2 regions of the Paraburkholderia sp. J63 genome follow, and region 1 is predicted to be linked to the other one. Evidence: riboswitches for the same ligand, from Rfam matches in the RefSeq annotation. Region 1 holds a riboswitch; the other holds the start of a gene.

The links. Region 1 has a riboswitch for glycine ahead of U5775_RS28780 (D-amino acid dehydrogenase). Riboswitches for the same ligand answer to the same signal wherever they lie in the genome.
Region 2: it holds a riboswitch for glycine, as region 1 does, so the genes downstream of both, gcvT (glycine cleavage system aminomethyltransferase GcvT) here and U5775_RS28780 (D-amino acid dehydrogenase) in region 1, are expected to answer to the same signal.

Annotation. Positions count from the first base shown of each region.
Region 1 covers NZ_CAJMZF010000035.1:40,386-50,830, reverse strand. The annotation lists gene U5775_RS28800 (MFS transporter) at 1-390, opposite strand, end outside; gene U5775_RS28795 (porin) at 539-1,708, opposite strand; gene U5775_RS28790 (3-keto-5-aminohexanoate cleavage protein) at 1,803-2,861, opposite strand; gene U5775_RS28785 (AraC family transcriptional regulator) at 2,976-3,968, shown strand; glycine riboswitch at 4,139-4,250, shown strand; gene U5775_RS28780 (D-amino acid dehydrogenase) at 4,293-5,546, shown strand; gene U5775_RS28775 (LysR family transcriptional regulator) at 5,610-6,542, opposite strand; gene speB (agmatinase) at 6,717-7,691, shown strand; gene U5775_RS28765 (aldehyde dehydrogenase family protein) at 7,763-9,277, shown strand; gene U5775_RS28760 (purine-cytosine permease family protein) at 9,440-10,445, shown strand, end outside.
Region 2 covers NZ_CAJMZF010000011.1:141,561-152,005, forward strand. The annotation lists gene U5775_RS14635 (thiamine pyrophosphate-binding protein) at 1-552, opposite strand, end outside; gene U5775_RS14640 (L-serine ammonia-lyase) at 620-2,008, opposite strand; gene U5775_RS14645 (alginate lyase family protein) at 2,095-3,141, opposite strand; gene gcvP (aminomethyl-transferring glycine dehydrogenase) at 3,510-6,485, opposite strand; gene gcvH (glycine cleavage system protein GcvH) at 6,553-6,933, opposite strand; gene gcvT (glycine cleavage system aminomethyltransferase GcvT) at 7,013-8,131, opposite strand; glycine riboswitch at 8,233-8,375, opposite strand; glycine riboswitch at 8,432-8,547, opposite strand; gene U5775_RS14665 (hypothetical protein) at 8,666-9,037, opposite strand; gene U5775_RS14670 (oxidoreductase) at 9,254-10,303, opposite strand.

The DNA of each region.
Region 1 (10,445 bases):
GGACACGACGAACATTCCGGCAGCAATCAGCACGAGTTGCAAGGTGCCCACGGGAACGCGAAAAGCGACCGCGAGCTGTGCCTCGGTCACGATGGCGCGATAGAGCACGACCAGCACGAGGCCGAATGCGGCCATGACGCCGAAGGCCCAGCGCCATCCCAGATGCGCGGTGATGATGCCGCCCTGCGCCATGCCGATCACCGAGCCGGGCGCGGCGCCCGCCATGAAGCCGGCGGTCAGCGAGGAGCGCATATGCGCCGGAAAGATGCTCATGATCAGCGCGACCACGCTGTTGAACGATCCGAGTTGCGCATCGGAGAGATTCCAGACTGCCTTGAGCGCCGGGAAGACGGCGTTGAGCACCTGCCTCGACATATAGTCGGAGAGCATCAGGCCGATGGTGAGCGCGAGCACGATCCACGAATATCGGCGGGGGCGGTGTGCACGGCCAGATCGGGCCTTACCCCGGAATCGGCGCACGGAATATGCATGCTTGTCTCCTGCGATGGTGTTGTACGCTGCCAGCGCTTGCGCTGCTTCAGAAGCGGTGGCCAAAGCCGAGGATCGCCACGATCTGGTGATTGTTCAACGACGGCGTAGTGGGGCCGATTTCCGCGACTGCGGGCATGCCCAGCGAATTCGTTCCCGCCGCGTGCTGGTATATCGCTCCACCGTAAAAATCGGTTCGCTTCGAAACGAAGTAATCGAGGCCGAAATCGACTTGCTGATAGCGGGCGTCGTTGACGCCGGACGAGTGGGTATAGGCGTACGACACACCGAGCAGGAATGCCGGGGTCAACATGTATTTGAAATTCAGCTCGCCGACGTTGAACGTTTCGCCTCCCCGGTATCCTGCTTCCGTGGGGTTCAACCCGGCGACCGCCGTCGTGCCGAGGTCGCTATAGCGCGTGTTGCTGTAGATGGCGGCAATCGTCGCGCTGCCGAGGGTGTACGCGGCGCCGGCCGAGAATATCTTTTGCGAGCCGGCGGAGGCGTAGCCCTGGTTTACCGGGCTCCACATGTTGTTGCCGGTCGTGCTCGACGAGGGGTTGTTGCCGTAGAACGAAAAGTTGGGCTGGTTCGCCACTTGGTAGCCAACACCCATTGTGATGGAGCCGTTCGCATAGCCCGCGCCGAGCGCCCAGATCTGATGTTCGGCTGTCGAGCCCGGAACGCCGCCGAAGCTGTACATGGCCGAGCCCGTGAGCCCGTTGATTTTGGGCGTGGTGTAGATCACGGCGTTGTTGACGCGATTGAAGCTGTCGAGATTGTCGACGTCGCCAGGATGCGCGCCGTAGCCCGAGCCGCTGAAAGCCCAGCCTCCGCCCGAGGTCAGCGGTCCGCCCACGTACCAGTAGCCGCTCGAATACTGGCGGCCAAAAGTGAGCGTGCCGAGATTGCTGGAAAGACCGACGTATGCCTGACGGCCAAAAATCGCGCCGCCCTGCAATAGTGCACCGTTGTTATTGGAGAATCCCGTTTCAATGGAGAACAGCGTTTTGACGCCGCCGCCCAGGTCTTCGGTTCCGGTCAGCCCCCAGCGATTCGCGGTCTTTGCGCCACTGGTCAGGAAATATTGGCGTTGTCCGCCGGCATTCGAGTTGAACGTCAAGGCATCGTCAACCACGCCGTAAAGCGCAATGCTGCTTTGTGCATACGCCGCAGTAATCGAAAGCGAAAGTGAAATCCCGACTACGCACTTTTTCAATTTGTCTCATCCGTATTATTTTAATTAGTCATGCAGAATATAAGAAGGCGCCGTGCACGGGAGCCGCATGCGCGACGTCTTCCTTCAGTTTTCGTCAGGCGATCTTGCGCAGATAGCCTTGCTGTCCGCCATTGCGGTTCGGCGCGAAGCCGTTGGCCGCCAGGGTTTCGTCCACCGTCTCGTAGAAAACGCCGATCTTCGAGATCTCGCGAGCCTCTTTGGCCGTGGCGATCGGCCGGCCGAACTCGCGCGAGATGCGCACCAGTTGCTCGATCTGCGCGGCGGTACCGATCCTGGCCGTGCGCGACTGGTTCCACAGGTTGTCTTCGGTGCCGCAGCGCACGTGCAGGCCCATCGCAATGCCCATCATGTTCACCGGCAGCACGTTGAGCACGGAGCTTTCGACCGTCAACACCGCGCCGTCGGGCACTGCGCGCACGAAGTTGGCCATGTTGTAGAGGTTGGGGGCATCCATGCCGCCGCCGATGGCCACCCAGTTCATGACCAGCGGGCCCTTGTAGATGCCGCGGCGCATGAGCCGCTCAACCGACTCGAAGCTGTTGATGTTGTAGCACTGGAACGCGCTCTGGATACCGGCGGCCGTGAGGCGGCGCACATGTTCCTCGACCCAGCCTGGTTGCGCGGGCACCGTCATTTCCTTGTACGCGTTGAACACCGCCGGGTCTTCCATCGACGTGCCCTTGATGTCGCGCGCATCGAACTGCTCGAGAACATTCATCTGCGAGGTGTTGACCGTCACCGTCACCTGGTCGGGCTTGGGGTCCAGTTCGGCCAGCATGTGGCGCGTGTCGTCCGACAACCACTTGGCTGCCGCGCCTTCGGTTTCCGGCGCGAAACTGATGGAGCCGCCCACCTGGATGATCATCTCCGGCACGCGCGCGCGCACGCCGGCGATCAGTTCATTGAACTTCGAGAGGCGCTTGCTGCCCTTGCCGTCCAGCTCGCGCACGTGCAGATGCAGCACCGTGGCGCCCGCGTTGTAGCAGTCCACGGCCTTCTGGATCTGGTCCTCCATCGTCACGGCGATTTCCCCGGGGAAGTCCGATGGCAGCCACGACGGCGCATAAGGTGCCGCCGTGATGATCAGGGGCGGCTGGTTTTCAGGGAACAGATGTCCGTCGAGAAAGTTCATGGTGTGTCTCCTCGGAGAAAATTTCACACCGGAAGAATATCGCCGCGGGATCGACGCCAATGTATTATTTGGGACATTCGATGTCTAAATTGGGACACTGCCATGCAGCGATCCATGCTCACGATCCGCAGCGCAAGCCTTACCGGCTATGCGGATCTCGCCCGCGACGTCGGGCTGGATCCTGCACGCATGTTGCGCAGGGTTGGCTTGAGCGCACGCGATCTGGTCAATCCCGACGCGCCTATCAGCACAGCCGCGGTACGCGAGTTGCTGGAAAGCAGCGCCGCCGCGGCAAAGGTGGAGGATTTCGGCTTGAGACTCGCGATGAGCCGGCGGCTTTCGAACCTCGGGCCGATCAGCGCGGTGATGAGTGAAGCGCCTACGGCTCGCGAGGCGCTCGAGAGCCTGTGCCGTTATATCCGCTTGATCAATGCATCGCTGTTGACCCGCATTGAAGACTATGGCGATGCCGTTCTGATTCGCCAGAATATTCTGGTGGGCGACAAGCATTCGGTTCGGCAATCCATAGAAATGGCGATTGGCGTGCTGTACCGGAGCATACGGGAACTCCTGGGGCGTGGCTGGCGGCCACGAAGCGTCTGCTTCGAGCACCGCCCGCCGGATAGCGCAACCTGCCACAAGGCGTTTTTTGGATTGGCGGTCGAATTCAATTCCAGCTTCAATGGCATTGTGTGTCACGCAAAAGACCTCGCGGCGTGCCGGCCTCCCGCCGATTCGCAGATGGCGCACTATGCCCGCCGTTTTCTGGAGCAGGCTTTGTCCGGTGCGAATGACAGTGCCACGCATACCATTCGCCAGGTCATTGTCGCGATGCTGCCCAATGGCCGATCCACGGCCGACCAGGTGGCGAGACATCTCGGCGTGGATCGGCGTACCTTGCATCGGCGTTTGGCCGCTGAAAATACGAGCTTTTCGGCGCTGCTGCAGGTTGTGCGCTGTGAACTCGCGTCGCGGCAGATCCTCGACAGCGATCGCTCGCTCTCCGAACTGGCCGATCTGCTCGGTTTTTCCAGTTCAAGCGCTTTTGCTTTCTGGTTCAGAAAGCACTTTGGCACGACGGTTTCAAAGTGGAAAGAGACCCGGTAGCCGGCCGCGGATTTGGCGCTCGATCGAAAAAACTGCTTGCAGCCGCAATAACGGCCCGCTATCGTTGCGCTGTTCGATGAAATGCAGCGGGAGAGACCGTCACTGCGAAAGCACTGGACGGCGCCGACGGAGCAACCGCCCCGGAAACTCTCAGGCACAAGGACCCTGCAACGAGAACATCTGGAGAGCGGCGCGAACGCGCCCACCGAAGGAGATTTCCGTCCAGCGCGTTCTGCGCGGGTCCGGAAAGAAACTCTCAGGTACATGGACAGATGGGGCACAGGTGTCGGAAACGACAGTGCTCAATTTAATCTGGACCATGTCATGTCACGAATCGCCATTATTGGCGCCGGGATTACCGGCGTCACGACCGCTTACGCCCTCGCAAAACGCGGTTTTCGCGTTGACGTGTTCGAACGCCATCGCTATAGCGCGATGGAGACGTCGTTTGCGAACGGCGGCCAGCTTTCCGCGTGCAACGCCGAAGTCTGGAACAACGCCGCCACCGTGCTCAAAGGCCTGCGCTGGATGCTCACGCGCGATGCGCCGCTGCTCGTCAATCCGCGTCCCGGCTGGCACAAATATTCGTGGATGGCCGAATTTCTGCGGCAGATCCCAAACTATCGCGCGAACACGCTGGAAACGGTGCGCCTCGCGATTGCGGCCCGCGAGCACCTGTTCGAGACCGCGCGCAAGGAGGGGATCGCGTTCGACCTCGAGCAGCGCGGTATCCTGCACATCTTCAAGGACCGCAAGAGCTTCGACGTGGCCGCGAAGGTCAACGCCATCCTGAACGAAGGCGGCCTGGAGCGCCGGCCCGTGACGCCAGCGGAGATCCGGCAGATCGAGCCTGCACTGGAGGGCGCGTTTTTCGGCGGCTTCTTCACGCCCTCCGATTCGACCGGCGACATCCACAAGTTCACGCGCGGTCTCGCACAGGCATGCGTGCGGCACGGCGTCGAATTCCACTACGATACGCAGATCGCCGCAATCAGGCGCGAATCGGGCGGCACTTTCGCGCTCTCGCGGCTCGAACAAGGTATTTCGCATGACGAAATATTTGACCGGATCGTCGTTTGTGCGGGCGTGAGCAGCCGTGCATTTGCTTCGATGCTGGGCGACCGCGTGAACGTTTATCCCGTGAAGGGCTATTCGATCACCGTGAGCCTGGACGACGAGACGAGCCAACGCGCCGCGCCGTGGGTCAGCCTGCTCGACGAGAGCGCCAAGATCGTCACGAGCCGGCTGGGCGCGGACCGTTTCCGCGTGGCCGGTACAGCCGAGCTTAATGGCTTTAACCGTGACATTCGCGCGGACCGCGTCGCGCCGCTCGTCGAATGGACGCGGCGTCTGTTCCCGCAGGTCGATACCTCGCGCGTGATTCCGTGGGCTGGCCTGCGGCCCATGCTGCCGGGCATGTTGCCGAAGGTCGGCCGCGGACGCATGCCGGGTGTGTTCTACAACACGGGGCACGGGCATCTCGGCTGGACCTTGTCGGCCGCCACGGCGGAGAACGTCGCTGCGCTGATCGAAGGCATGGCCGGGCGTTCGCAGGGCGTTCGTCTCGCGACTTCCTGAGCGCTCACGGCCACGCAGAAGCCGCCCGCGTGCGCACGCGGGCGTCGCTTTACTCAGTTGTTCTCATGTCGGCCCCCCGGGTTCGCCCGGGCGTTCATTCAGCCAGACTTCATGCAAGTCGACCATGAACGCCTGCAGGATCGAAGGCGGGGCAGAAGCCCGGCGGGTCGCGGCGCAAAAGGGCGACTGCATGCCGAACTGTGTGGGGCCGATGCGCCGCATCTCGTCGCGCTCCACCCAGCGTGCCGCGTAGTGATTGGGAAGAAATCCTATGTACGCACCCGAGAGAATCAGGATCGCCTGCGCCTCCACGTTGTCGACCGTCGCCGCGGCCTTGCTCGCGCTCAGCATCTTCAGATCCTGCTGCTGCAGGTAGCCGCGCGCCGCAATGCGGCTCGAAGCGATGGCCTCGGTCTGCACGCCGCCCTCCCGCGCGCCCGCAAAGAGCGGGTTCTCCTTGCCGCAATAGAGCCCGTCGGGCTCCAGATAGAGCTCCGTGTAATTCAGGCCCGGAACGTGTATCGGGAAATGGCCGATCGCAACGTGGAGCCTGCCGTCCAGCACGCGCTCTTCGAGCTCCGCAGGCGTGCCGATGTAGACGTCGACGTGCACGTCCTCGCCGCGCGAGACAAACTTCTGCAAGGCGCGCGGCAGCGGCGAAGCCGTGTCCGTCACGGTGTTGTCGATGATGCCCAGATAGAGCCTGCCCGCGATATGTTGCTTGAGTGCGTCCGTGTCCATGCAGAACGCCTCCACGGCGACCTGCAGGCGCTGGGCCGCCTCGTACGTGGCGAGGCCATGCTCGGTCAGGCGGAAGCCGCTGCGCCCGCGTTCGCAAAGCTTGAGGCCGAGGCGCGTTTCGAGCGTGGTCATCTGCTCACTGATGGTCGACTGGCTCACGTTCAGGGTCGCCTGGGCCGCTGAAAAGCCGCCGCATCGCACGACATGCATGAAAACCCTGAGTAGCTTGAGGTCCACGTCCTGCAGTTGCATCATTGCCCGCGTTCTCCATGATCGCTTGCTTCGGATATTCCGATATGAACATCTGATACCCGGGATTTTCGTTCAAAAATAATACCGACATAGTGTCTCAAACGGGCGGCCCGACAAAAACCGGGTCGTTCACCGATTACTGACTGGACTCACCAGCGGATCAACACGGAGACACTCATGCAGGGCAATACGTACGAAAGCGGGCGGCTCGACTTGCCGTTCGTGGGACATTGCACGTTTGCGAAATCGCCGGTCTGCCTCGACTGGGATCGCATCGACGCCGATGTGGCGATTCTCGGCGCACCCAACGACATGGGCACGCAGTGGCGTTCGGGGGCGCGGTTTGGGCCGCGCAGCATCCGCGAAGCGTCCACGCTGTTCTCGTTCGGCCATGCGGGCGCCTACGATCACGAAGACGATGCGCTCTACCTGACGCGCGACCAGGTCCGCATGGTGGACGTGGGCGACGCCGACATCGTCCACACCGACATGGCGGCGAGCAACGCCAATATCGAAAGCGCGGTGCGCAAGATCCTCGCGAACGGCGCGATGCCCGTGACGCTGGGCGGAGACCATTCGATTCACGCCCCTGTGATGCAGGCGTTCGAGGGCCGCGGTCCGATCCACATCGTGCACTTCGACGCGCATCTGGATTTCGTCGACGAGCGTCATGGCGTGCGCTATGGGCACGGCAATCCGCTGCGGCGCGCCTCGGAAATGCAGCATATCTGCGGCATGACGCAGCTCGGCATTCGCAACGTCTCTTCGTCGAACCGCAGCGACTACGATGCCGCGCGCGCGGCGGGCTCCGACATTCTTTCCGTGCGCGACGTGCGCCGCCTCGGTACGGAGGGCGTGCTTGCACGGATTCCCGAAGGCCGCGCCTACTACGTCACGATCGACATCGACGGTTTCGATCCGTCCATCGCGCCGGGCACGGGTACGCCGAGCCATGGCGGCTTCACCTACTACGAAGTGCTCGAAATCATCCAGGGGCTCGCGCGCCGCAGTCACGGCAACGTCGTGGGCATGGACCTCGTGGAGGTGGCGCCGGCATACGATCCGGCGGGCGTCACGCCCATCCTCGCCGCACAACTGCTGTTGAATGCCATCGGCGTGATCTTTCACGCACGCAGCCAGCAGCGACGCTGAAGCGTCGGCGGCAGGACACCTAAACACGCGCGGCGCGGCAGCACGACGCCGCGCGAGACCAGGAGACAGCATTGGAATCCATCGTACGAAACTATCTGGATCAGTTCGGCGTGCATGAACAGACGCGGCGCTTTCTCGAGCAGCCGCAACGCATGCTGATCGACGGCGCCTTCGTGCCGGGCGGCGAGGGCGATGTGCTCGACGTGATCGAGCCCTCCACGGAGGGCGTCATCACGCAAATTCCGCTTGCCACGACGGTCGACCTCGATCGTGCGGTCGCGGCGGCGCGCGCCCAGTTCGACGGCGGCGCGTGGCGGCGTCTGAAGCCGCTCGAGCGCGAGCGCCTGCTGCACCGCCTCGCCGATCTCATTGAAGCGCACGCCGATGAGCTTGCCGAGATCGAATCGATCGACGTCGGCAAGTCAGTGGCGCAGGCGCGCGACGTGGACATTCAGGGCACAGTGGATACGTTCCGCTACTTCGCGGGCTGGGCTTCCAAGCTGCACGGACGCACCGTCGAGCCTTCGCTGCCCGGCCACTATCTTGCCTATACGCGCAAGGAGCCGGTGGGCGTGGTCGGCATCATCGTGCCGTGGAATTTCCCGCTGCAAACCCTGGCGTGGAAGCTGGCCGCCACGCTCGCCGTGGGTTGCACGGCGGTGATCAAGCCGGCGGAGCTGACCTCGCTTTCGACGTTGCGCTTCGCGCAGCTCGTTCAGGAGGCCGGCATTCCCGACGGCGTGGTGAACGTCGTGACCGGGCGCGGCGACGTGATCGGCGCGGCGATGGCGCGCCACCCCGGCATCGACAAAGTGACGTTCACGGGCTCCACGGCGGTGGGGCGCGACGTCGGCAGCGCGGCGCTCGATGGCGTCAAGCGCGTCACGCTGGAACTGGGCGGCAAGTCCCCTGTGCTCGTGCTCGACGACGCCGATCTCGAAGCCGCGGCGCGAGCGGTCGCCAACGGCATGTTCTTCAACTCGGGGCAGGTATGCGACGCAGGCAGCCGTGTCTACGTGCAGCGTGGTGTGCACGAGCGCTTTCTCGCCGCGCTGATCGACTATACCCGCACGCTCAAGATTGCACCGGGTCTCGATCGCAATTGCTTCGTGAGCCCGCTCGTTTCGGCGCAGCAGAAGGCGCGCGTGATGTCGTGGATCGAGACGGGGCGCCGCGAAGGCGCGGAGCTGGTATACGGCGGGCGCAACGTGGAAGGGGCGGGGTATTTCGTTCAACCGACGATCTTCGCGCATTGCCGAGCGGACATGCAGGTCGTGAAGGAGGAGATCTTCGGCCCCGTGCTCGTGAGCGCGCCGTTCGACGACTTGAATGAGGCCGTCGCGCTGGCAAACGATACGCGCTATGGCCTCGCCGCCGCGATCTACTCACGCGACCTGAACCGCGTGCACGCCTTGGTGCCGAAGCTGCGCGCCGGCAGCGTCTACGTGAACGCGCACAGCACGATCGATCCCGCGATGCCGTTCGGCGGCTTCAAGGAATCGGGCTTCGGCAAGGATCTGGGCTCCGAGCAACTCGACTCGCTGATGGAGACCAAAGCCGTCTGGATCACGCTGAACGACGCGTAGCGCCACGTAGCGCCACGTAGCGCCACGTAGCGCCACGTAGCACCATGCCGGCCGTCAGCCGTCGACACGCGGCGGAGCGGCTCGCCTTCGCGGGCCTTGCTCCGCGCGTCCAGACCTTTACTCACTCTACGCAGCATCGTCCATTACGACATGAGGCATACGATGGAAGCAAACGACAGAGTCGCAGCACCGATCGCCACACCAGCGGCCACCGCAGGCGAGCACGGCGCCATCGAGGGGCATTCGATCGATTTCATTCCGGAGAACGAGCGAACGGACCGGCTATCGCGTCAGGGGCCATTCTGGTTTCTCGGCAACTTCACCTTCTTTACGATGACCATCGGCTTCGTTGGGCCGAGCGTAGGACTGAACGCGCTCTGGACCACCGTCGCCGGCACGCTCGGCATCATGTTCGGCACCTTGTTCATGGCGTTCCACGGCTCGCAGGGCCCGCATCTGGGGCTGCCGCAGATGATCCAGTCGCGTGCGCAGTTCGGCTATCGCGGCGTGGTGCTCGTGCTGCTCGCCACGCTGTTCGTGTTCGCGGGTTTCAACATCGTGAACCTCGTGCTGATGATGCAGGGGCTCAAGGCGCTGTTCGGCTGGGACCCGCTCAGAGTGGCCCTGATCGTTACCGTGCCCGCAGCCGTCCTCGCGATTCTCGGCCACGACTGGATGCATCGCAGCTTCAAGTGGGCGCTGTATTTGTCGCTGCCGCTGTACGGCATCGTCACGCTGGCGGTGCTCATGCACTGGGTGCCCGATCTGCCGCTGCCGGCGGCGCTGCCCGGCACGCCGCCGCCCGCGCCGCTCGGCTTTAACTGGACCGGGTTCATCACGCAGTTCGCGGCTGCGGCGAGCTACAACATCGCGTATGCGCCTTACGTGTCCGATTATTCGCGCTATCTGCCGAAGAACACGCCGAGCGGCCGGCTGATCGCCGCCGTGTTCCTCGGGGCGTCGCTGTCGGGCGCGTGGATGATCGCGGTGGGCGGCTGGCTCGGCGATCACCTGCACGCCACCGACGTGCTCGTGGCGCTCAACCAGGTGGGCAGCGATCTGTCGCCGCGCCTCGGGAGCGTGGTGGTGGCGGTCACGATCGTGGCGTTCCTGCCCGTGATCGCGATGAACATCTACAGCGCGAAGCTCACGGCGATCACGGGCCTCG
Region 2 (10,445 bases), on a different contig from region 1:
GGGAATCGCGCCGCTCAGCATGTCCTCGGGCAGCGCGAGCACGACGGGCCCCGGACGCCCCGACGTCGCGACGTGGAACGCGTGGCTCAGATACTCGGGCACGCGGCGCGCGTCGTCGATCTGTGCGACCCACTTCGCCATCTGCCCGAACATGCGCCGATAGTCGATCTCCTGGAACGCCTCGCGGTCCATCTGATCGCGCGCGACCTGGCCGATCAGGAGGATCATCGGCGAGGAGTCCTGAAAAGCCGTGTGGACGCCGATCGCCGCATGGGTCGCGCCCGGCCCGCGCGTGACGAGCGCGATGCCGGGCTTGCCCGTGAGCTTGCCGACCGCTTCCGCCATGTTGGCCGCCGCGGCTTCGTGGCGGCACACGATGGTGTCGATGCGCGCGGTCTCGTCGGAGAGCGCATCGAGCACGGCGAGATAGCTCTCGCCGGGCACGCAGAACACACGCTCGACGCCATTGGCGACGAGCGCGTCCACCACGAGCTGCGCGCCGGTCACGGTCGCGGAATCGAAAACGCGGGCTGAATCGTCCGGCTGCTGCATCTGCATGATGGTTGAGTCTCCTTCGTTTGTTACGTGCGGTTCGTTACGTGCGTTCAGCGTCGGCGCATCAGCACTCGACGATGTTCACCGCGAGGCCGCCGCGCGAGGTCTCCTTGTACTTCGTCTTCATGTCGGCGCCCGTTTCGCGCATCGTCTTGATGACGGAGTCGAGCGAGACGTAGTGCGCGCCGTCGCCGCGCAGCGCCATACGCGCGGCGTTCACGGCCTTCACCGAGGCCATCGCGTTGCGCTCGATGCAGGGGATCTGCACCATGCCGCCCACGGGGTCGCAGGTGAGGCCGAGGTTGTGCTCCATGCCGATTTCGGCGGCGTTCTCGACCTGCTGCGGCGTGCCGCCCAGCACGGCGGCGAGCGCCCCCGCGGCCATCGAGCAGGCCACGCCCACTTCGCCCTGGCAGCCCACTTCGGCGCCCGAGATCGATGCGTTGAGCTTGTAGAGGATGCCGATGGCGGCGGCCGTGAGCAGGAAGTCGATCACGCCCTGCTCGTTGGCGCCCGGCGTGAAGCGCACGTAGTAGTGCAGCACGGCCGGGATGATGCCCGCGGCGCCGTTGGTGGGCGCGGTTACGACGCGGCCGCCCGCGGCGTTTTCCTCGTTCACGGCGATCGCGTAGAGGTTGATCCAGTCGATCATCGAGAGCGGGTCCTGCAGCGCGCGCTCGGGGTTGCCGGTGAGCGCGCGATAGAGCTGCGCGGCGCGGCGCTTCACCTGGAACGGCCCGGGCAGCGTGCCCTCGGCGTCGGGGTTGTTGATGCCGCAGCCGCGCGAGACGCACGACTGCATCACGTCCCAGATGCGCAGGAGGCCCGCTCGGATTTGCTCGTCGTTGTGCCAGACGCGCTCGTTTTCGAGCATGAGTTGCGCAATGCTCTTGCCCGTCGATTCGCACAGCGCGAGCAGTTCGGCGCCCGTGCGGAACGCGTGCGGCAGCTGCTGCACGGCGTCCAGCACCCTGGAGTTGGTCGCACCCGCGGTGACCACGAAGCCGCCGCCCACGGAGAGATAGGTGCTTTCGCGCAGCGTCGCGCCGGCGGCGTCGAGCGCGCGCAGCTTCATGCCGTTCGGATGCTCGGGCAGCGCCTGGCGATAAAAGGCGATGTGCTCCTTCTGCACGAACGGGATCGGATGACGGCCGAGCAGCGCGAGCTGGCGCGAGTCGCGCACGGTTTCCAGGCGCGCGGAGATGGTGTCGGGGTTGACGGTGTCGGGCGCATCGCCCATCAGGCCGAGCATCACGCCGCGGTCGGTGCCGTGGCCCTTGCCGGTCGCGCCGAGCGAGCCATAGAGCTCGACCTTCACGGAGGCCGTGGACGCGAGCAGAGCGTCGCGCTCGAGTCCTTCGGCGAACATCAGCGCTGCGCGCATCGGCCCTACCGTGTGCGAGCTCGACGGCCCGATGCCGATTTTGAAGAGATCGAAAACGCTTACTGCCATGGGTACTGCTCCTGCTTCGTCTAGTCGGTTTCAGTGGGTGTCGCGCGCAACTCGCTTGCCTGCCCGCTTTCCCCCCGACGCGCCGTTCAGCGCGCCGCCAACGGCAGACAGACGGCCAGCCACGCGGGCGGCGTGGGCGCGAGATGCAGCGCGATCGGGGTATAGCGGCCGTCCAGTCGGGCGGCCAGGTGATACAGCTCGGCGGCGTTCTTCGGGTCCCAGTCGCCGCTGTAGCCGGGCAGCCCGGCTTCGCGACGCCTCGCGTCGAACGGCACGCTCGAATGCACGAACTCCTCGTGCGTCTTCTCGCCCATCGCGTAGGGCGTGAGCCAGTTCAGCGCGCTCGCGAGCGTCGCGCCGTTGGCCGCGCGCTCGGGCAGCCAGTTGCGGTTGTGGCGGCGCGCGGCGAGCGCGGCCGTCACGAGCGGCTGCAGGTCGTAGGTCACGTAGTGCAACGCGTCGCGCTCGGTGAAATCGAGCGTCGCGCCGTCGGGCGCGACGTTGTCGCCGATATGCTCGACGAACAGCCGCTGCGCCGCCGCAATCATCTTGCGGTTGTCGAGCGTGAACGCCGTCATCGCGATCAGCTTGACCCGATGGCTCTGCCAGTTGTTCGCGAACGTGCCCTTGAGCGGGCGCGGCTGCGCGTCCACCTGGCCGATGTAGCCGTTCGCGAACTTGTTCAGGAACAGCATGGTCGCGTTGCGCGTCTTCACGGGCAGCGCGCTCGCGGTCAGGTCGTAGGCGAGGATCAGCGCGTCGAAGCGCGTTTCGTCGATCGGGTTGAAGCTCGGCTGATAGGTCGTGACCCACGCAAGCAGAAAGCGGTCGACGAGCTTCAGATAGCGGTCGTCGCTCGTGGCGCGCCAGGCGAGCGCCGCGTTGCGCATCAGGTCGAGCTCTTTCTCGGCCTCCATGCTCTGGTCGTAAATACCCTCGTGCGGGAGCGTGCCTTCCGTATGCAGCTTCGCGAGCGGATGCGGCACGTCGTTCACGTGCGCCTGGACCTCGGCCACGAGCGCCTTCACGCCCGGATCGGAGTTGGTGCGCTCGCTCGTCTGCAGCGCGGGCGCGGCGCAGAAGTTCATGGCCGCATGGGCGAGATTCGCCGTGCCGAGGCCCGCAAGGCTCATGCCGACCAGCCAGGCCGTGGCGAGCGCGCGCCCGGCGCGGGGCCGCCGCGCTGAAGCCGGCTTCGCCGCCGTTCCGGGGCCACAGACCGCTTCGAACGCGCGCGCGACGCCGCGCGCGTGCTGGCCCGAGGCTTGCGTGGCCCGCCGGGCCTGCATGGGCTCTGTTGTCGCCGGGGCATGCCAGGCGTTGGCCGTTCCCACCTTCCGCGCCATGCGCGACTCCCTGATTCAAGGCTGACAGGTGTGTGATGTTAACGGTTTGGCGAGGGTTTGCGGGGGCAAATGTGCGGCGCGCAAAAGCCGCCGCGGCTCCTTGCGGAGCGCGCGGCGGCTGTGCGAGCCAGTTTGGCGGGACGATCGGGCGCGTTTTATTCGCCTTGCCCGGCGTGCTCGTCTGCATATTCGCTGACAGGGACGCACGAGCAGAACAGGTTACGGTCGCCGTAGACGTTGTCGGCGCGGCCGACCGGCGGCCAGTACTTCTGCGCAACGAGCGACGCCACCGGATACGCGGCCTGCTCGCGCGAGTAGCCGTGCTGCCAGTCGTTGGCGACCACGACCGCGGCCGTGTGCGGCGCATGGCGCAGCGGGTTGTCCTCCTTGTCCGCGCGGCCTTCTTCCACGGCGCGAATTTCTTCACGGATTGCAACCATGGCGTCGATGAAGCGGTCGAGCTCCTCCTTCGACTCCGACTCGGTCGGCTCGACCATCAGCGTGCCCGGCACCGGGAAGCTCATGGTGGGCGCGTGGAAGCCGTAGTCCATCAGGCGCTTGGCGACGTCGTCGACGGTGATGCCGCTCGCGTCCTTGATCGGGCGCAGGTCGAGAATGCACTCGTGCGCGACGAGCCCGCCCGGACCGCTATAGAGCACGGGGAAGTGCGGCGCGAGCTTCTTGGCGACGTAGTTCGCGTTGAGGATCGCGGTTTCGGTGGCGGCCGTGAGGTTGGCCGCGCCCATCATCGCGATGTACATCCACGAGATCGGCAGGATCGAGGCCGAGCCGTAAGGCGCCGAGCTCACCGCGCCGATGCCGTTGCCCAGATCCGTCGAGCGCTTGTAGCCCGACGAAAGCTGGTTCGGCAGGAACTGCGCGAGGTGCGCGCCCACTGCCACGGGACCGACGCCGGGGCCGCCGCCGCCGTGCGGAATGCAGAAGGTCTTGTGCAGGTTCAGGTGCGAGACGTCGCCGCCGAACTGGCCCGGCGCCGCGAGACCCACCATCGCGTTCATGTTCGCGCCGTCCACGTAGACCTGGCCGCCGTGCGCATGGACGATTTCGCAGACTTCGCGCACGTTGCCTTCGAACACGCCGTGCGTCGACGGGTACGTGATCATGATCGCCGCGAGCTTCGCGGCGTGCTGCTCCGCCTTGGCCTTGAGGTCGGCGAGATCGATGTTGCCTTGCGCGTCGCAGGCGACCACCACGACCTGCATGCCGGCCATCTGCGCCGAAGCCGGGTTGGTGCCGTGCGCCGAAGCGGGAATCAGGCAGACGTTGCGCGTGCCCTCGCCGCGCGACTCGTGGTACGCGTGGATGATGAGCAGGCCCGCGTACTCGCCCTGCGAGCCCGCGTTCGGCTGCAGCGAGACGGCGGCGTAGCCCGTGGCGGCCACGAGCATCTGCTCGAGCTGATCGACCATCTCGCGATAGCCGACGGTCTGCTCAGGCGGAGCGAACGGGTGGATGCCGCCGAACTCGGGCCACGTGACGGGCAGCATTTCCGAGGTGGCGTTGAGCTTCATCGTGCACGAGCCGAGCGGGATCATCGAGCGGTCGAGCGCGAGGTCCTTGTCGGCGAGGCTGCGCAGGTAGCGCAGCATTTCCGTTTCCGAATGGTGGCGATTGAAGATCGGATGCGTGAGGTACGCGCTTTCGCGCACGAGCGTGGCCGGGAACGTGGCCGCTTGCTGCGAGGCGATTTGCGTGTCGAGCGCGTCGACCGAAGGCGCCTCGCTCGCGAACGCGGCTTGCGCGAACACGGCGAGCAAGTCGGCCAGATCGCCACGCGTGGTGGTTTCGTCGACGGATACGCCCACGCGCGTCTCGCTCACGCGGCGCAGGTTCATGCCGCGCGCGAGCGCCGCGTCGTGCAGCGCCTGGGTGCGCGCGCCGGCTTCGAACGTGAGCGTGTCGAAGAACGACTCGTTCACGAGCGCGTAGCCCAGTTGCTTCGCGCCCGCCGCGACGATCGCCGCGACGCGGTTCACGCGCTGCGCGATGCGCTTCAGACCCTGCGGGCCGTGGTAGACCGCGTACATGCTCGCCATGATCGCGAGTAGCGCCTGCGCCGTGCAGACGTTCGAGGTGGCCTTCTCGCGGCGGATGTGCTGCTCGCGCGTTTGCAGCGCGAGGCGCAGCGCCGGGTTGCCCTGCGCGTCGACGGTCACGCCGACGAGACGGCCCGGCATCTGGCGCTTGAATTCGTCCTTGACCGCGAGATAGGCGGCGTGCGGGCCGCCGAAGCCCATCGGCACGCCAAAGCGCTGCGAGTTGCCGACGGCCACGTCGGCGCCCCATTCGCCGGGCGGCGCGAGCATCGTGAGCGCGAGCAGGTCGGCGGCGGCGATCACCGCGCCACCGGCTGCATGGACGGCTTGCGCCAGTTCGCGATAGTCGTGCACGTCGCCGTTCACGCCCGGATACTGGAGCAGCACGCCGAAGGCGTTCGCCTGAGCCGCTTCGGCGGCGGGGCCGACCTTCACCTCGATGCCGATCGGCTTCGCGCGCGTCTTCACGACTTCGAGGGTTTGCGGCAGCACGTCGTCGGCGACGAAGAACACGTTCGACTTCGACTTGCCCACGCGCTGCACGAGCGTCATCGCTTCGGCGGCGGCCGTGGCCTCGTCGAGCAGCGACGCGTTCGAGATCGCGAGACCCGTCAGGTCGACGATCATCTGCTGGAAGTTCAGGAGCGCTTCAAGGCGGCCCTGCGAGATTTCCGGCTGGTACGGCGTGTAGGCCGTGTACCAGGCCGGGTTTTCGAGCACGTTGCGCAGGATGACGGCCGGCGTGTGCGTGTTGTAGTAGCCCTGCCCGATATAGGAGCGGAACACCTGGTTCTTGTCCGCGAGCGCGCGCAGTGCGGCGAGCGCCTCGGCTTCCGAGCGCGGCTCGCCGAAGGGCCCGAGCGGCAGCGCGTCCTGGCGGCGGATCGCGGCCGGGATGACCGCGTCGATCAGCGCGGCGCGGGAGGCGAAGCCGAGCGTGTCGAGCATCGCCTGCTGGTCGGCCGGGTCGGGCCCGATGTGGCGAGCGGCGAAGGCGTCATGCGCTTCGAGCGCGGCGAGCGAGAGAGCCGAAAGCGGCGTGTTCATCAGACGATCCGGGTGTTCGAGCTTCATAAGGGTTCCTGCAGGCGCGGGCGGCGTGGCATGGGAGCGCGCCGCCGCGCCATTGCGGTTACAGGGATTAGGCGCCGATGGCCTTTTCGTAGGCGGCGGCGTCGATCAGCGCGTCGAGCTTGGCGTCGGCGGCCGGCTTGATCTTGAAGAGCCACGACTCGTAGGGCGCGCCGTTCACCTGGTCCGGCGTGTCGACGAGCGCCGTGTTCGATTCGACGATCTCGCCCGACACCGGCGCGTAGATGTCCGAGGCGGCTTTGACCGATTCGATCACGGCCACGGCGTCGCCGGCCGTGACGGCGCGGCCCGCATCGGGCAGTTCGAGGAAGACGATGTCGCCGAGCGCTTCCTGCGCGTGGTCGGTGATGCCGATGGTCAGCGTGCCGTCGGCTTCGGTGCGAATCCATTCGTGCGATTCGGTGTATTTCAGATCGGCCGGGATGCTCATGGGTTGCTCCAGTGCGTGGTTCGTTATGGCTTGAAAGAGGGGGGCGTGCGCGGCGCGGATCCTCGCGGATCCTCACGGATCAAGCGACGAGCACCTGGCCGTTGCGCACGAAGGGCAGTTTTACCACGCTTGCGGGAAGGGCTTTGTCACGGATCTGCACCTGCACGACGTCGCCGGGCTGCACGCCCTGGGGCACGCGCGCGAAGGCGATGGATTCCTGCATCGTCGGCGAGAAAGTGCCGCTCGTGATTTCGCCTTCACCGTGCGGCGTGAGCACTTTCTGGTGCGCGCGCAGCACGCCGCCCGCCTTGCCGTTTTCCTTTTGCAGGATCAGGCCGACGAAGGCCATGCGCGAGCCGTTGGCTTCGAGCACGGGGCGGCCGACGAAGTCGCGCGGCGCTTTCATGTCGACGGTCCAGGCGAGGCCCGCGTCGAGCGGCGAGACGCCTTCGTCCATGTCCTGGCCGTAGAGGTTCATGCCCGCTTCGAGGCGTAGCGTGTCGCGCGCGCCGAGACCGCAGGGCTTCACGCCCTGGCGCTCCAGCGCGTTCCAGAATTCGCAGACGGCGACGGCGGGCAGCACGATTTCGAAGCCGTCCTCGCCCGTGTAGCCCGTGCGCGCGATCATCAGCTCGCCGAACGGCGTGGCTTCGATCTTCGCGGCGTTGAAGGGCTTGAGGAACTCGCTGGCGCTGCGCGAGGAGGGCGCGACCTGCCAGACTTTTTCGCGCGCGTTCGGGCCTTGCACGGCGACGATCGCGAGATCGCGGCGCGGCGTGATGGTGAGGCCGAAGCCGCCTTCGGCGTTGAGCTTCTCGAACCAGGCGATGTCTTTTTCGGCGGTGCCCGCGTTGACCACAGTGCGGAATTCGTCGTCGGCGAAGAAGTAGACGATCAGGTCGTCGATCACGCCGCCTTCGGGGTTCAGCATGCACGAGTAGAGGGCCTTGCCCGGCGTCGTGAGCTTGGCGACGTTGTTGGCGAGTGCGCGGGAGAAGAACTCGCGCGCCTTCGCGCCCGAGAAGTCGACCACGCACATGTGCGAGACGTCGAACATGCCGGCGTCGGTGCGCACGGCGCGATGCTCGTCGATCTGCGAGCCGTAGTTGACGGGCATGTCCCAGCCGCCGAAGTCGACCATGCGGGCATTGAGCGCGCGGTGCGAGTCGTTCAGCGGGGTGCGTTTGAGTTCGGTCATGGGGCCTCAGGCGGTCACGAGGTTTCGTTGCGAAAATCGCGCGAAAACGAAAAAGGCCATGCAGGAAACGCCGCAGGCACGATGCCTGGAGTCGGTTCTTGCATGGCCCCTCTGTCCTCGATACCTGAGAGATTGCGCCGTGCTTGATGCTGCTCGACGGCGCGCGCCCCTTCGGTGGGCAGCCTGAACGCGCGCGGGGCAGATTCCCGCCGCCGTTCTACTGCCGCTCTCCAGAGTTGCGGACTTCAAGCCGCTTCGAACGCTTCGCGCATGGGCGCGAGGCAGGGCGAATGGGCGGTCCGGCGCGCACGGTCCTTTTGCCTGAGAGTTTGTGGGTTGCCCCTTCGGCGGCGCCGCGCGTTGCACTCACCCGATGGCGGGGTGCGACAAACGGCGCGCTCTCCCGGCGCGCGCAGCGATTGTGCGCGACGCCTGGGCGGTGTGTCAATGCGGAAAAAATCGGGGGCAGGCGCCGCGAGGGGGCTGTGGGGCGGCTGCGAGGGGGCTGAACTGGCGCTTTGGGCGCCCGCTGCTTTACTCGCCGATCGCGCGTGCCGCCGTGTCGAGTTCCTGGTTCAGCACGCGCTGCTCGTCGCCGGAGAGGCCGCCGCCGTGCTGGGCCGCCATGTCGTGCGCTTCGCCGCGGATCGTGTCGAGGCGGTGATGCAGCGCACCGCCTTGGGGCGGCGGGTAGTAGCCCTGATTCACGCGCATGTCGATGCGGCGGCTCAGATTGTCGATGCGGCCATCGACCTGATGCAGGCGCTCCACGGCCACTTCATGCGGATTCGGGCCGGGATTGACGACGACGGGGCGCGGCGGCGGCGGGTTGACCACGCACGCGGCGAGCGTGGAGGCGAGGGCGCCGGCGGCGGCGTAGCGGATGGCACGGTTGAAACGGGTCATTGAGACTCTCCTTGTGTCGAACGCAGTTGGCGCTTTAGCGCTTACTGCGATCCCACGCATTAGCGAGTGGGGCTTCTAGTCGTTGTTGCTCGGTTTTTTTGTGTTGTATGTCGGCAAACGTGTTGTGCGCGCCGTCCGATGACCGCCGGACGGCGCGTACTTGTAACTATTTGTTCTGACCTTTCAGCCGCGTCGGGGAAATGCAAGGTGATCGCGTCAGGTCGCGCGCGTGAACGCGATCGTGCGGCCTTCTGCGGCGCTCTGCATGGCGATCTCGATGATGCTCATCACGTCGATGGCATCCTGCGGACTGACCGGGAACGGCTCGCCATCGCGGATCGCGGCGGCGAGCGCGCGATAGAGATCCGCGTAATTGCCGGCGGCGTTGGGCACGGTGAGTTCGGTTTCCGTGCCATCGTCGGCGAGCATGTGCAGGCGGCCCGGCTCGTTGCCGTCGCCGAAACCGGGCTGGCCCGGACGCAGCCCCGCCTTGAGCTGATCCTCCTGTGTATCGAGCCCGTTCTTCAGATAGCTGCCGCGCGTGCCATGAACCACGAAGCGCGGCGCGAACGCGGCCAGCGCGCTCGCGTGCAGCACGGCGTCGTGGCCCGGATAGCCCAGCACGAGATGCACGTAGTCGGGCGCCGTGGCGTGGTCGCGGCGCGTGTGGACGAACGCCGTGACCGACTCGGGCGCGCCGAACAGCGCGAGCGCCTGGTCGATCAGATGCGGCCCGAGGTCGTAGAGCAGGCCGCCGCCGCGCGTGGCGTCCTCGCGCCAGCGCTGGCGCACCTGCGGACGGAAGCGGTCGAAATGCGACTCGTAGTGTGTGACGCGCCCGAGCTCGCCGTTCGCGAGCAGCTCGCGCACGGTGAGGAAATCGCCGTCCCAACGGCGGTTGTGGAACGGCGCGAACACGAGGCCGCGCTGCTTTGCGATGGCCGCGAGCGTGCGCGCTTCGTCGGCGCTCAGCGTGACCGGCTTGTCGACGAGCACGTGCTTGCCGCGCTCCAGCGTGCGGCGCGCGAGCTCGTAGTGCGTGTCGTTGGGCGTGGCGATCACCACGCATTCGATGGCGTCGAGCGAGAGCAGGGCGTCGAGGTCGGGAACGATCGCGGCGTCCGGATAATCGGCCTGCGCGCGCCCGGCCTGGCTCGTCGCGATGGCGGCCAGCGTGGCCGCGCCGCTATGGGCGATCACGGGGGCGTGGAAGGTCTGGCCGGCGAAGCCGTAGCCCATCAGGCCGATTTGCAGCGGTGCAGTCATGAAGCGCGTCCTCTTTCCAGCAAGAAGGCGGCGCGGCGCGAGCCGTCGCCGCGGGTGGCGGGAACCTGACATTGTGGCACGCGGGGCGGGCGCGCTGCATGGGGCCGCATCGGCGCGATGCCGCCTCGTGTTAACATCGCAG